3 regions of the Micromonospora lacuserhaii genome follow, and region 3 is predicted to be linked to each of the others. Evidence: riboswitches for the same ligand, from Rfam matches in the RefSeq annotation. Region 3 holds a riboswitch; each other region holds the start of a gene.
The links. A riboswitch is a leader RNA that binds a small molecule or an ion and turns the genes downstream of it on or off. The one in region 3 is predicted to bind cyclic di-AMP.

Region 1: it holds a riboswitch for cyclic di-AMP, as region 3 does, so the genes downstream of both, V6U81_RS07120 (coiled-coil domain-containing protein) here and V6U81_RS04710 (C39 family peptidase) in region 3, are expected to answer to the same signal.
Region 2: it holds a riboswitch for cyclic di-AMP, as region 3 does, so the genes downstream of both, V6U81_RS17685 (transglycosylase family protein) here and V6U81_RS04710 (C39 family peptidase) in region 3, are expected to answer to the same signal.

What each region holds. Positions count from the first base shown of each region.
Region 1 covers NZ_JBAKHO010000007.1:74,550-79,192, reverse strand. Annotated here, with positions in the region: gene V6U81_RS07130 (HelD family protein) at 1-674, shown strand, start outside; gene V6U81_RS07125 (cation diffusion facilitator family transporter) at 790-1,704, shown strand; cyclic di-AMP (ydaO/yuaA leader) riboswitch at 1,859-1,989, shown strand; gene V6U81_RS07120 (coiled-coil domain-containing protein) at 1,994-3,067, shown strand; gene V6U81_RS07115 (SRPBCC family protein) at 3,640-4,098, opposite strand; gene V6U81_RS07110 (STAS domain-containing protein) at 4,328-4,643, opposite strand, start outside.
Region 2 covers NZ_JBAKHO010000027.1:17,305-21,947, reverse strand. Annotated here, with positions in the region: gene V6U81_RS17690 (hypothetical protein) at 137-883, shown strand; cyclic di-AMP (ydaO/yuaA leader) riboswitch at 1,025-1,198, shown strand; gene V6U81_RS17685 (transglycosylase family protein) at 1,197-1,880, shown strand; gene nhaA (Na+/H+ antiporter NhaA) at 2,092-3,420, shown strand; gene V6U81_RS17675 (hypothetical protein) at 3,486-3,650, opposite strand; gene V6U81_RS17670 (helix-turn-helix domain-containing protein) at 3,668-3,874, opposite strand; gene V6U81_RS17665 (DUF2975 domain-containing protein) at 3,874-4,308, opposite strand; gene V6U81_RS17660 (ABC transporter ATP-binding protein) at 4,417-4,643, opposite strand, start outside.
Region 3 covers NZ_JBAKHO010000004.1:210,212-214,854, reverse strand. Annotated here, with positions in the region: gene V6U81_RS04720 (hypothetical protein) at 1-288, shown strand, start outside; gene V6U81_RS04715 (hypothetical protein) at 438-1,199, shown strand; cyclic di-AMP (ydaO/yuaA leader) riboswitch at 1,500-1,640, shown strand; gene V6U81_RS04710 (C39 family peptidase) at 1,876-2,733, shown strand; gene V6U81_RS04705 (alpha/beta fold hydrolase) at 2,834-3,595, shown strand; gene V6U81_RS04700 (ABC transporter ATP-binding protein) at 3,656-4,459, opposite strand; gene V6U81_RS04695 (ABC transporter permease) at 4,470-4,643, opposite strand, start outside.

The DNA of each region.
Region 1 (4,643 bases), on a different contig from region 3:
CCGCCCGGGCGGCGGCCCGGGAACGTCCGGAGGACTACCGCGACTACGCGCACGTGGTGGTGGACGAGTCGCAGGACGTCTCGCCGATGCAGTGGCGGATGGTCGGCCGGCGGGGCCGGCTGGCGTCCTGGACGGTGGTCGGCGACCCGGCGCAGACCGCGTGGTCGGGCGACCCGGCGGAGCTGGACCGGTCCCGCGACCAGGCACTCGGCCGCCGCCGGCGGCACCGGTTCGTGCTCACCACCAACTACCGCAACTCCGCGGAGATCTTCGCGGTGGCGGCGGCGGAGATCCGGCGGCTGCACCCCGACCTGGCGCTGCCGACGGCGGTCCGCTCCACCGGGGTCGACCCGGTCGCGCTGACCGTCCCGGCGGCGGAGCTGCCAGCCGCGACGGTGGAGGCGGTGGAGACGCTGCTCGCCGAGGTCGAGGGGACGGTCGGGGTGATCACCCCGGTGCCGCGCCGGGACGAGGTGGCCGGCTGGCTGGCCGGTGGTACGGGCGGCGGCCGGCTCCAGGTGGTGACGAGCCTCCAGGCCAAGGGCATGGAGTACGACGGCGTGGTGCTGGTCTGCCCCAGCGAGATCCGCGCGGAGCCCTCGGGCGTGCGCACCCTCTACGTGGCCCTCTCCCGCGCCACCCAACGCCTGACCACCCTCGACCCCACCCCCTGACCCACCCCCACCCCACCCCAAGACCCATGCCCGGTCTGGGGTCAGGGTGGGTTGGATATATAGCGATGTGAGCATAGGTTGGGTCGGGTGCGCGGCGGGGACGGAAGGTGTGGGCGTGGGCGGAGGGCATGACCACAGCGGGGCGGTCACCAACGCCGCGCAGCGGCACCGGGGGCGACTCTGGGCGGCCTTCGGGCTGCTCGCCGCGCTCATGGTGGTCGAGGCGGTCACCGCCTTCGGCACCGGTTCGCTGGCCCTGCTCTCCGACGCCGGGCACATGTTCACCGACGTGCTCGGCATCGGGATGGCCCTCGCCGCCATCACCGCCACCCGGCTCGCCGACCGCGACCCGCAGCGCACCTTCGGGCTCTACCGGCTGGAGGTGCTCGCCGCGCTGGCCAACGCCGTGCTGCTCAGCGGGGTCGCGGTCTACGTCCTGATCGAGGCGGTACGCCGGTTCGGCAACCCGCCCGAGGTGGTCACCGGCCCGATGCTCGCGGTGGCGCTGCTCGGCCTGCTCGCCAACCTCGCCGCGTTCGCCCTGCTCCGCCCGGGCGCCAAGGAGAGCCTCAACCTGCGCGGGGCGTACCTGGAGGTGGTCGGGGACCTGCTCGGCTCGCTCGGCGTGATCGGCGCGGCGCTGCTCATCGCCGGCACCGGCTGGTGGTGGGCCGACCCGGCGGTGGCCGTGGCGATCGGCGTGTTCATCCTCCCCCGCACCTGGCGGCTCGGCCGGGCGGCGGTGCGCATCCTGGTCCAGGCCGCGCCGGAGCACCTCCAGGTGACCGCGGTGCACGATCGGCTGACCGCCGTCCCCGGCGTGGCCGAGGTACACGACCTGCACGTCTGGACGCTCACCTCCGGCATGGACGTGGCCTCCGCCCACCTGACCACCATCCCGGGCGCCGAGGTCGGGACGGTGCTCGCCGCCGCCCGCAGCGCCCTGCACGAGGACTTCCACATCGAGCACGCCACCCTGCAGATCGAGCCGGGCGCGTCGCCCGGCAGTTGCGGGCCGTCGCACTGGTAGTTAGCGGCTCCTTAAGATTTCCACCCGTTTTATTCTCTTGTCCCCGCTTCAACAGGTTTCCCTCGCGTACCGTGAGTCACGAAATGGGCGGATGTCACACCCGTACCGGTAGGCTCGGTCCCGGCCTCCGCCCGGCGGCGCCCATCGGCGCCGGCGGTGGCCGTCGCCTAATCGCCCTCGAGGCGAGCCGGGGAACCATGTTCGTGGGGTGCAGCCGCGTCAGCGGTAGGGATCTTCCGTCCCGAACCCGTCAGCTAACCCGGTCGGCGGCTGACGGAAGGACATGTGCATGCACGTACGACGCACCACCGCGCGGCTGCTGGCCGCGGTCGCCGCGACGCTCGCCCTGGGCGTGTCGTCCGCGCCGGTCGCCACGCCGGCCATGGCCGCACCCGGCACCGCCCAGCTCGCCGCCCCCGGCGACGACGACGAGGGCGGCAGCCCCGAGCTGCGGGCCCAGCTCGACGCGGCCAGCAAGGGCTGGCTCGACGCCCGGGCCGCGCTGGACCGCTCCACCAAGCGGCAGCAGGCGCTCACCGCCCAGCTCAAGACCGTCGAGGCGGAGCTGGGCGTGCGCAACGGCAAGGTCAGCGAGATCGCCGGCGTGGCGTACCGGACGGGCCGCCTCGGGCCGGTCACGGCGCTGCTCAGCAGCTCCTCCCCGGAGGGCTTCCTGGACCGGGCCGCGGCGCTGGAGACGGTCGCCGCCAACGAGGACCGGGAACTGCGCAACCTCATCCGGACCCGGGACGAGGCCACCCGGACGCGCGCCGCGATCGACCGCGAGGTCATCGAGGAGCGCCGACAGGTCACCGTGATGGCCAAGCGCAAGCAGCAGGCCGAGCGGGCGCTCGAGGTCGCCGCCGCCCAGAAGCCCGACCCGCCCGCCGCCGCCGACAGTGGCGGGTCCACCTCGGGTACGTCCACCGCGAACGCCAAGCCGGCGACCCGCAACCCCGACGGCTCCTGGCCGCCGGAGTCGTGCAGCATCGACGACCCGACGCCCGCCGACGGCTGCATCACCCCGCGGATGCTCAACGCGCTCCAGCAGGCCCAGGCCGCCGGCTTCAAGAGGTACGTCTCCTGCTACCGGCCCAGTGGCTCCGGCGAGCACCCCAAGGGGCGGGCCTGTGACTTCGCCGCCCAGGTCAGCGGCTTCGGCGGGGACGCCACCGGCGGGGACAGGACGTACGGCAACAACCTGGCCGCGTACTTCATCCGCAACGCCGACCGGCTCGGTGTGCTCTACGTGATCTGGTACCGGCAGATCTGGCTGCCCAGCAGCGGCTGGAAGTCGTACAGCGGGGCGGGCGGGGACCCGTCCAGCGACCACACCAACCACGTGCACCTGTCGGTGTACTGACCCGGGTACGCCGGTGGCCCGCCCCGGGCCACCGGCGTACGTCCCCGGCCGTACGCCGGATGTCGTCGCCCGGCCCACGACGGGCCGCTCCCGGCCGACGAGCATCGGGGACATGGTCAGACTCTCCCCCGACGCCCGCAAGACCCTGCTCACCCTGCACCTGGTGACCTCGCTGGGCTGGCTCGGCGCCGACCTGGTGCTGCTGACCCTCGGCGTCGCCGGGCTGCGTGGGGCCGACCCGGAGGTGGTCTACCCGGCGGCCGCGCTGCTCGTCACCTGGCTCTTCGCGCCGCTGAGCGTGCTGGTCTGGCTGGTCGGCGTGGCCAGCGCGCTGCTCACCCCGTGGGGGCTGCTCCGGCACCGATGGGTGCTGGTCAAGCTCGCGGTGACCACGGTGATGCTGGGCCTGGTGCTGTTCCAGCTCACGCCGCGCATCCAGGCCGCCGCCGCTCCGGACGCCACCGCGCACCTGCGGGCCGACGTGGTGATCGCCCCGAGCGTCTCCACCGTCCTACTGGTCGCGCTGACCGTGATCTCCACCTGGAAGCCGTGGGGACGCACCCGCCGCGGCGTCACGGCCCGCCGTCGGCCTCCCGGCCCAGGACCGCGCCGAGCCGGCTGGCCAGTCCCAGGTGGGCGGCCCGGGCCTGGCGGAAGGCGTACCCGAACAGCGGCGCGGGCGCCGCCAGGGTGATCTCCACGTCGATCCGCAGCACGCCGGCCTCGTCCCGGAGCCGGGTGTGGTTGCGCACGGTCGTGCCGGGCTGTTGGCGGGCCACCGTGACGATCTCGTCGTCGGTGACCACCAGGACGTCGGCCTGGTAGGTGACCGGGAAGCGCAGCGGCCCCACCTCCAGCCGGTCGGTGATCGCGTAGCTGGCCCGGGCGCCGGGGCGGGGCGGCAACCGGCGGACCCGGACGATCAGCGGGTGCAGCTCCTCCTGCCGGGCCGGGTCGCTCAGCAGCGCCACCGCATCCGCCCGCGAGCAGCGCGCCTGCACCGTGTAGCTGAACGACTCCCGCCGGACCACTGCGCCTCCACCACCCTCGTCGGTGGCCCGATCGTGCCGTAACCGGAGCGACCTGGCAACGCGTGCGCGCCGGCGGGGTGTGGACGGGTGCGCCCTGGCGGCGTGATTCGTTCCCGTCATCAAGTTCGTAGTGTCCGACGGGCCCGTCCCGGGTCGGGCTCCGCAGGCGCGAGGCCGGTGGGCGGGCGTCCCTCTGGACGCTACAAACGACCCGGGGCCGCGACCGCGCTCAGGCGCCGGGGAGGACCTCGGGGGTGGCGGCGCCGGCGAAGTAGGGCTCGGGGGCACCGAAGAGGCCCAGCAGGCCGGTCACCCAGAGCTGGCGGTGCACGAACCGGCTCGGCTCGGTGACGACCAGCTTGACGCCGCTGACCTCGGCGGTCTGGAAGCCGGCCACCATCGCGCTGATGCCGACGGAGTCGATGAAGCTGACGAGCCGCATGTTGAGCTCGATCCGAGCCGGACGCCCCTTCGCGAGCACCTCGGCGATCGCCTCACGCACCTCGTACGCGGTGTCGACGTCGATCTCGCCACGCGGGGCGATC
Region 2 (4,643 bases), on a different contig from region 3:
CCGGTGGACCGGGGCCGGGTGTACGGTCCAGCTCGTTGACCTTCGGGCGCGGCGCCGCCGTCCTGCTGTCCGGAAACGGTCACTCCGAGATCCGCGCCGGACGGTGCCGGTGGCGGCCTGGCGGCAGAATGCGGCCATGCGGGGGATGACGGGGCGAGGGGCGGCCGTGGCCGCGGGAACGATGCTCGCGGCGGCGCTGCTAGCCGGCTGCGGCTGGGCCGAGGGGGAGGACGCGGAGACGCTGGCCCGGCGGGAGGCGCGCGGGCGGCTGGACGAGGTGATCACCGTGATCGAGCGGGTGCGACCGTGGGAGGCCGACGAGTTCGGCCGAATCGTGCACGGCCGCACCGGGTTGGAGCTGATGTCGTTGGAGGGCGTCGACCGGGCCGGGGGAGTGTCGCTCGTGGTGCGTACCCACGGCGAGGCCACCACGACCGACTGGTCGGGCTCGGACAGCGGACACGCCGACGTGACCCTCTGCCACCGGCTGGTGTACCGGACCGATGAGGTCCAGCCGGTGACCGAGGTGGACTGCCCGACGACCGCACCGGTGACCCCTCGGCCGGCTGCCACGCTCCCGCCGGACCTCACCGAGCGGCTGCGCCGGGAACTGCCGACGGGTCCCGCGGCGACCGAGGCGTCCGTCGGCGCGTACCTCGACCGACCCCGCCTCGACTCCCGGGTCCGCCGGGACGTCGCGTCGTACGGCGGCAGCGTGGGGCTGGCGCTGCGCGCGGACCGGCGGGGTAGCTGCCTGTTGGCCAGAGTGGTCGGTGACAAGGTGGAGGTCTGGAGCCCGAGCCCGGTGCAGCTCCAGCCGGGGGAGCTCACCTGCTCGGGGCGGACTGCGGCCGCCGGGCAGGGCCAGCGCTCACCGCACTGAGCAGGGCATTGTCCGACGTTGTGGCAGTTGCGCAAGTGGAGAGAGCCGGCCCCCGCCCGACCGGGTGAAGAACTTCACAAGAAGTGGGCAAATCGCCGAAACGCCTCCTAACGTCGATCCGGTCCGCCTTCGTGGACACCACGGTCGGTAACGCCTAATCCATGCCGCCGACGGTGGGACCTTGTCAGCTGGGCATGGAGCGGGGGACCCACACGTTCCTCGGTGCACGTCACCTCGGGGTGAAGCCGCCTGTGGCGGCCGGGCTCCTCGGCCCGAACCCGACAGCTCACCTCGCCGGCGTGGAGGAGCACAGATGTCAACTGAACACACCGCCCGTCACCGACGGGTCAGCTCGCGCCGCGTCGCCGTCGGTACGCTCGCCGTCGGTGCCGTGACCGGGGTCGCCGCCGTCCTGGCGCCGGCCGCCCCGGCGAGCGCCGCCAGCGTCAACTGGGACGCGATCGCCCAGTGCGAGTCCGGCGGCAACTGGCACATCAACACCGGCAACGGCTACTACGGTGGCCTGCAGTTCTCGGCGGGCACCTGGTCCGGCTACGGCGGCAAGAAGTACGCCTCCCGCGCCGACCTGGCCAGCCGCAGCGAGCAGATCGCGATCGCGGAGAAGGTGCTCGACGGTCAGGGCATCGGCGCCTGGCCGGTGTGTGGCAAGAAGGGCGGCTCGACGAAGAGCTACTCCACCTCGGAGAAGTCGTCGTCGCGCAAGTCCGAGCGGTCGGAGAAGTCCGAGCGGCGCACCGAGCGGGCGACCACGAAGTCGGAGCGCTCGTCCGACCAGCGGCGCACGAGCCGCAGCGAGCGGCGTAGCGCCCCGGCGTCGAGCGGGGACAAGTACGTGGTGCGCGCGGGTGACACCCTGTCGGAGATCGCCGACGCGAAGGACCTCGCCGGTGGCTGGCAGGCGCTGTACGAGCGCAACAAGCGCGTCGTCGGCGCCGACCCGGGCCTGATCTTCCCGGGTCAGCGGCTCAGCCTCTGACGCTCGTCCCTCCCCGAGGGCGCACCACCGCGCGAACGACGACGCCCGGCCGGATCCACCCGGCCGGGCGTCGTCGTGTGCGGCGATGCTGGAGGGGCGGCCTGCCGGCTACGGGGCGACCACCCGCCCGGCGGCGGATAAGGTTGACCCTGGTGTGCCGGGAAGTCTGGTCGGCGATGGATGACGCGACCCCTGCCGACGAGGAGTTTCCGTGACCGACGCCGACCGGCGCCGTGCCAACCTGTTCGCCCGCCGATCCTGGGGCGAGACCAGCCGCATCTCCGCCATTCTCCGCAAGGAGACCGTCGGTGGGGCGCTGTTGCTCGCCGGTGCGCTGCTCGCCCTGGTCTGGTCGAACTCCCCCTGGTCCGACGGATACCAGTCGGTGCGGGACCTCCGGGTCGGTCCGGCGGGCCTGCACCTCGACCTGACCCTCGCCACCTGGGCCGCGGACGGCCTGCTGGCGATCTTCTTCTTCGTCGCCGGGTTGGAGCTCAAGCGCGAGTTCGTCGCCGGTGATCTCCGTGATCCCCGCCGGGCGGCGGTGCCGGTGGCGGCCGCGGTCGGGGGGGTGACCGTACCCGCGCTGCTGTTCACCCTGATCGCGGCGGGCGCCGGTGGTGGCGCCGCGAAGGGGTGGGCCATCCCGACCGCGACCGACATCGCCTTCGCCCTCGCCGTGCTCGCCGTGGTCGGCCGGTTCCTGCCCTCGGCGCTGCGCACCTTCCTGCTCACCCTGGCCGTCGTCGACGACCTGCTGGCGATCGTCATCATCGCCATCTTCTACACCTCGGACCTGTCGGTCGCGCCGCTGCTGGCCGCGCTCGTCCCGCTGGCCGTGTTCGCCCTGCTGGTGCAGCGCCGGGTGCGGTCCTGGTGGTTGCTGCTGCCGCTGGCGGCGGTCACCTGGGTGCTGGTGCACGAGTCGGGTGTGCACGCCACCGTCGCGGGCGTCCTGCTCGCCTTCACCGTCCCGGTGATCCGCAGCGAGGCGGCCGGCGGCCCGGACGCCGGGCCGGGGCTCGCCGAGCACTTCGAGCACCGGTTCCGGCCGATCTCCGCCGGCGTCGCGGTGCCGATCTTCGCGTTTCTCTCCGCCGGGGTGGCCATCGGGGGACTGGCCGGCCTGGCGACCGCGCTCTCCGACCGGGTGGCGGTCGGCATCATGGTCGGCCTGATCGTCGGCAAGCCGGTCGGCATCATGGTCGCCACCTGGTTGGTGTCCCGCTTCACCCGGGCCGACCTCGACGAGGGCCTGAACTGGCTGGACGTGCTCGGGCTCGCGCTGCTCGGCGGGATCGGCTTCACCGTCTCCCTGCTCATCGGTGAGCTGGCCTTCGGCCTGGGCAGCGAGCGCGACGACCACGTGAAGGTGGCGGTGCTCGCCGGTTCGCTGCTCTCCGCGCTCCTCGCCACCGTGATCCTGCGCGCGCGCAGCCGGGTCTACCGGCGGGTGCACGAGGTCGAGACGATCGACCGTGACCAGGACGGCGTACCGGACGTCTACCAGCCGCACCCGGACCGGCCCGACGGTCACTGATCGGAACGGCGGCCGGCCAGCGGCCTACCGCAATCGTCGGCGGCCGGGCGACGGCGGCTGTGCCGCTAGCTGCCGCGCCGAATGATCCGCACGCCGAGCGCCACCGCCCCGATCACGAGCAGGCCGCCCAGCAGCTGCAGGCCCGGCGAGTCGTCGGCCTCCCCGTACACGACGCCGGCGACGCCGACCGCGACGGCGAGGATGGCGAGAACGGCGAGGAGGTACTTCATCGGTGACCTTCCATGGTTCATTCCTCGACCCACTCGAGCAGGTCGCCGGGCTGGCAGCCGAGCACCCGGCACATGGCTTCCAGGGTGCTGAACCGAACAGCTTTCGCACGACCGTTCTTCAGGACCGCCACGTTCGCCGGTGTGAGCCCGACCCGCTCGGCGAACTCGCCCACACTCATCTTGCGTTTGGCCAGCTCGACGTCGATGCGTACGACGATGGGCATCAGATCACCGCTTCCATGTCGGTGCGCAGGGTGGTGGCCTGCCGCAGCAGCGCCCGCATCACCACCATCAACAGCCCCAGCACGGCGACACCGATCAACATCAGGAACAGCAGGAGCGGCAGCCCGGGGTCGTCGGCGCGGAAGCCGATGTAGAGGAACACGCCCAGGAGCACCACCCACGCGGCCGCGATGGCCCACACGATCGCGTCCACCCAGCCCAGCGAAGCCTGGGTGAAGATGCGGTCCTTCTTGACCAGCGTGAGCAGCTTCCAGGTGGAGACGATCACCACCTGCACGCAGAGCACCCAGAACACCGACACGGCGGTCAACGGCCACCTCAGGTACGCGAGGTCCGGGGACTCCTCGGCCATGTACCTGAACTGCCCGGGTAGCGAGAAGGTCTGGAACATGACCAGGATCCCGAACAGCAGCACGAGGAAAACTCTGAGCGGGCCTACCGCTCGATGCTCGGTCAACATACATCGAGTCTCGCTCGCAACCTATCGAAAGTCAATCGATCCGGCCGACATGTGCCGGGGCCGCTACGACGACGGGCGCGATCCCGCCGGGTACGCCCGGGTCTCGGCCGCCTTCACCGCCGCCCACACCGGCTGCCCGGGCGCCAGCCGCAGCTGCGCCGCCGCGGCGGGGGTGACGTCGGCGGCGGCGGTGACCGGGCCGGTGAGCTGGACCCGCAGGTTGTCGCCGTGCCGCTGCACCCCGGTGACCGTGGCCGGCCAGGTGTTGCGCGGGCTGCCCTCGGGGCGGT
Region 3 (4,643 bases):
GCTCTCGTGCCGGCGACGAGCACGGCGACCACCTGGGCGGGCCGGCCGGGCCACCTCGCCGGTGAGCTGCGCCAGCGGCATACCGACGCCCCCGTTCCGGCCACTGTGGGCTCGCCGACCCACGAACGCAGCCTCGGCGACGTGCACCCGGCCCTCGGGTGGCCCGGAGATTTGGCCGGTGCGCCTGCGGACCGGTCGGCCGCCGCGCCGGGTGGACCGACCGTGGCGGTAACGGCCCTCGCCAGGCTCTCCCCGGCCACTACGGGGCCGCGCGCGCCGCCCAGCTGAGCGCCGCGTCCAGCGACGACCCGCGACCATCCCTGCCACGAACCTCACCGCCGCACCAGCCCGGCAACGGCCCGGCCCCGACGGCCGCGTCCCGCCCCGCGGCCGCGTGTGGACTCCTCTCTCGCAGCTGCCCCCGTGAGGTGCCGACCATGAACACCGTGCTCTACCAGTTCCTGATCGAGGTCCCGACCGCCGCCGCCATCTGGTCCGCCCTGCTCGTGCTCGCCCTGACCGTGCTCACCGTCCTCGTCGCCCGTCCCGAGCGGGAGCGCCCGACCGAGGAGGCGCCCGCCGAGCCGCCGGCCGGCGACGCCGTGCTGGAAGTCGCCGACCTGCGTCGGTACGCCGACGAGGTCGCCGTCGCGGCGGCCGGCGCGGCGCAGACGGCTCGCCGTCGGCGGGAAGCCTGGCTGGCCGCCCAGGCGGAGGCCGACCGGGCCTGGACGGCGTACGACGAGGCGGAGGAGGCCGCCCGGCGCTTCGTCGGCGCCCGCGCGCTGGCGGCGCCGCGTACCCCGCGCACGCCCGCCGAGTACGCCGGCCGGGAGCGCTGGCTGCACCAGGCCGCGGTGGCCGCGCACTGGCGGGGTGAGCTGTCCCTGACCCAGCTGCGGGACGTCTTCGCACATCGGGACGGCTGGGACCCGCGCCGGCACCCGGTCGAGCAGGAGGTGCTGCTGGCCCGGGCGGTCCGCGAGGGGCGCCGGGAGGCGTACCGGTCGGCCACCGAGCGGGAGCGGTCGGCGTGGCGGGACGCGGAGCTGGCCGCCGAGTCGGCGCGGGCGCTCGCCACCGAGGCGTACGCGGCGGCCGAGCGGCTGCGGCCGACCCGGGTGCCGGCCCGTCGGGCGACGGCGGTGGTGGCGCCGACGGCGACCGCGGCGCGCTGGCGGCCGGCCCGGGTGGGCTGACCGGGGCCGAATTGTTACCCGAAATTCGGTGAGCCGGGTCACGTCCGCGCCGAACCGGTCATCCGGTAACAGCCGGTGACATCGACGCCGACGGTCTTCGGTGATTCTGGTAGCGACGTCCGATTGTCGCCCCATCGCGTCCGGATGGCGCACTGTCCCATCGAGCGACGCCAGTGCCGAAGTGCACCGGAAATTGCTCGCGCTGATCATGTTTACGCAGTTCAGAGCACTTGGCCGGGAGTGGACCCGCCAGTAATGTCGCCTCGGTCCGGTGCGGTTTCCGATCGCAAGAGGCGACGCCGCGCCGACCCGCTCAATCGTGAGATCACGAACCGGGGACCCACGCAGTTCTGGGGTGAATCCGCGGGCCACGGCCCGCGGTAGGGCGTTCTTCCCGCCCGAATCCGTCAGCTAACCCGGTAGGCGGTGTCGGAAGGAGTTCCCTTAGTGCAGCTCGACAACATTCCGCGGTTGTTCCTCCACCTCGGTAGCGGGGTGCCGTCGCCGGTCCGCTGCGCGGTCGCGCGCTGATTCCGGCATCCGCCCCGCCGTCCGGCATCGACCGGGCGGTCCCCCCGCCGAGCGGTCCCGCACCGAACCCGATCCCGCGCCTGGCCGACCGCCACGCGCCGATCCGGTGCGCCCGCCCCCGCCCCCGCACCGTGGAGGAACACTCGTGAAGCACCAGATGAAGCGGCAGTTGCGACGCCTCACCACCGAGCGCCCGTACCAGGTCGTCGCCGGCGCGGCCGCGGCCCTCGCGCTCGCCTCCGGTACCGCGGCCCTGGTCGCCGGCACCGACGACGCCCCCGCCCGGCAGCAGACCTCGGCCGCCGTGGCCGAGGCGGCCCCCCGCCTGAACGACGTCGCCACCCGCGCCGAGATGCGCGTCGCCACCACGCCGTCGGCCAGCCCCTCGGCGAGCCCGTCGGCGAGCGCCTCGCCGTCGGCCAGCGCCGCCAAGGCCAAGGCCAAGGCGAAGGCCACGGCGGACCCGGACCTGACCCGTACCGCGGCGCCGAAGCCGCCGTCGTCGAAGGTCCTCAGCTACGACTACGAGGCCCAGACCACCTACTACAACTGCGGCCCGGCGGCGGTGCGCAACGCGCTCAGCGCGACCGGCATCGACCGCACCCAGGACGACCTGGCCGTCCAGCTCGGCACCACCGAGATGGGCACCAACTCGGCGGAGGACACCACCCGGGTGCTCAACGCCGTGGTGAAGGGCGACCCGTACCGGACCCGGATGTTCGAGGGCACCCCGAGCTCGGCGCAGATCGACCGGCTCCAGGCCGACGTGGTCAAGGCGATCACCGACAAGCGGGGCGTGGTGGCCAACGTGGCGGGCACCGCCACCGACGTCGACGGCGGCTGGCACTCCTTCCCCGGCGGCCACTACATCGCCGTGGTGGGCTACAAGAACGACGGTCGTACCGTCCGGATCGCCGACTCGGCCGACCCGAGCCTGCCGGCGTACTGGATCAGCACCGTGGACCTGGCGAACTGGATCGCCACCCGCGGCTACTCCGCCTGACCCGCGCCGTACTCCGGGCGCCGGCTCCCCTCGGGGGCCGGCGCCCGGCGTCGTTCCCGGGTGTCGCGGGCCGGTGCCCGTCGATGGCACACTGCGCCCCATGACCGACGGATCGGGTCCCCGGCGCGTCCTGGTGCTGCTGCACGGGATGGGCGCCACGGGCGACGTCTGGCTGCCCTGGGCGCCACTGCTGGAGCACCGCTGGCCGGGCCGCTGGCTCGCGCCGGACCTGGCCGGTCACGGCTGGTCGCCGCCGCTGGCCGGGTACTCCTTCGCCGGCCTCGCCGAGCGGGTGGCCGCCGGGCTGGGCCCGGCCAGCGGATCGGCGGACGGTCGGTCGGGGGAGCGCCTGGTGGTCCTCGGGCACTCGCTCGGCGGGGTGGTCGCGCTGGCGCTGGCCGCCCGGGGCGCGGGCCTGCCGGTCGACGCCGTGGTCGGGCTCGGCATCAAGGCGGTCTGGTCGCCGGCCGAGCTGGCCAAGGCGCGCGAGCTGGCCGAGCGGCCGGTGAGCTGGTTCGCCACCCGGGACGAGGCCGCCCGCCGCTACCTGCGGGTCGCCGGCCTCGGTGGGCTCTTCGCCCCGGACCACCCGGTGGTCCACGCCGGCCTGCGCGCCGAGGACGGCCGGTGGCGCCTGGCCATGGACCCGGCCGCCTTCGCGGTCGGCGCCCCGGACCTGCCGGGCCTGCTCGCCGGCACCGACGTCCCGGTGCTGCTGGCCCGCGGCGAGCACGACCCGATGGTCAGCGACGACCAGTTGGCGGCGCTCGGGGTTCCCGTGGTCACGCTGCCGGGCCTCGGGCACAACGCGCACGTGGAGGACCCGGCGGCGGTGCTGGCCCTGCTCGACCGCTACCTCTGACGAGACGCGGAACCGCGCCGCCCCCGAGGGGACGACGCGGTTCCGGCGTGCGTGGTGGCGCTACCGCTTGCTCTTCGCGAACTCGCCGTACGCCTTGAGCACCTCGTCGGTCGGGCCGTCCATCCGGATCACGCCGGACTCCAGCCAGATCGACCGCTCGCAGGTGTCCCGGATCGAGGCGAGCTGGTGGCTCACCAGGAACACCGTGCCGGCGCCCTCGCGCAGCTCGCGCACCCGCTGCTCGCTGCGCTTGCGGAAGCCCTCGTCCCCGGTGGCCAGCGCCTCGTCGATCAGCAGCACGTCGTGCTTCTTGGCCGCCGCGATGGCGAACCGCAGCCGGGCGGCCATGCCGGAGGAGTACGTCCGCATCGGCAGGCTGGCGAAGTCACCCCGCTCGTTGATCCCGGAGAACTCGATGATCTCCGGCGCCCGGCGGGCCACCTCCTCCGGCGACATGCCCATCGCCAGGCAGCCCAGCGTGACGTTGCGCTCGCCGGAGAGGTCGTTGAGCAGCGCGGCGTTGACGCCGAGCAGGGACGGCTGGCCCTGGGTGTAGACCGCGCCCCGGTTGACCGGGAGCAGGCCGGCGATCGCCCGCAGGATGGTCGACTTGCCGGAGCCGTTGCTGCCGATCAGCCCGACCGCCTCGCCCCGGTACGCGGTGAAGGAGACCCCCCTGACCGCGTGCACCTCCTGGATGTTCGGCGCGTTGGTGCGCTTGACCAGCCGGCGGAACGCCGCCACCGGGCTGCTGCCGCCGGTGGCGCCCTTGTGCACCCGGTAGATCACGTGGGCGTCGTCCACCACCACGGTGGGGATCCGCTCCTCGACCCGGGGCAGCGTCACGGTCGCCTCGTTGGACATCTCAAACTGATCAACCACGACCGTACTCCTGTTCGCCGCGCCAGAAGTAGAGGTAACCGCCCGCTCCGGCCACGATCGCCCAGCCCGCCGCCGCCAGCCAGAGCTGGGTCAGTGACTCGTTGAGCAGCGGGGCCTGCTCCAGCAGCGCGTACCGGCCCAGCTCGATGTAGACCAGCATCGGGTT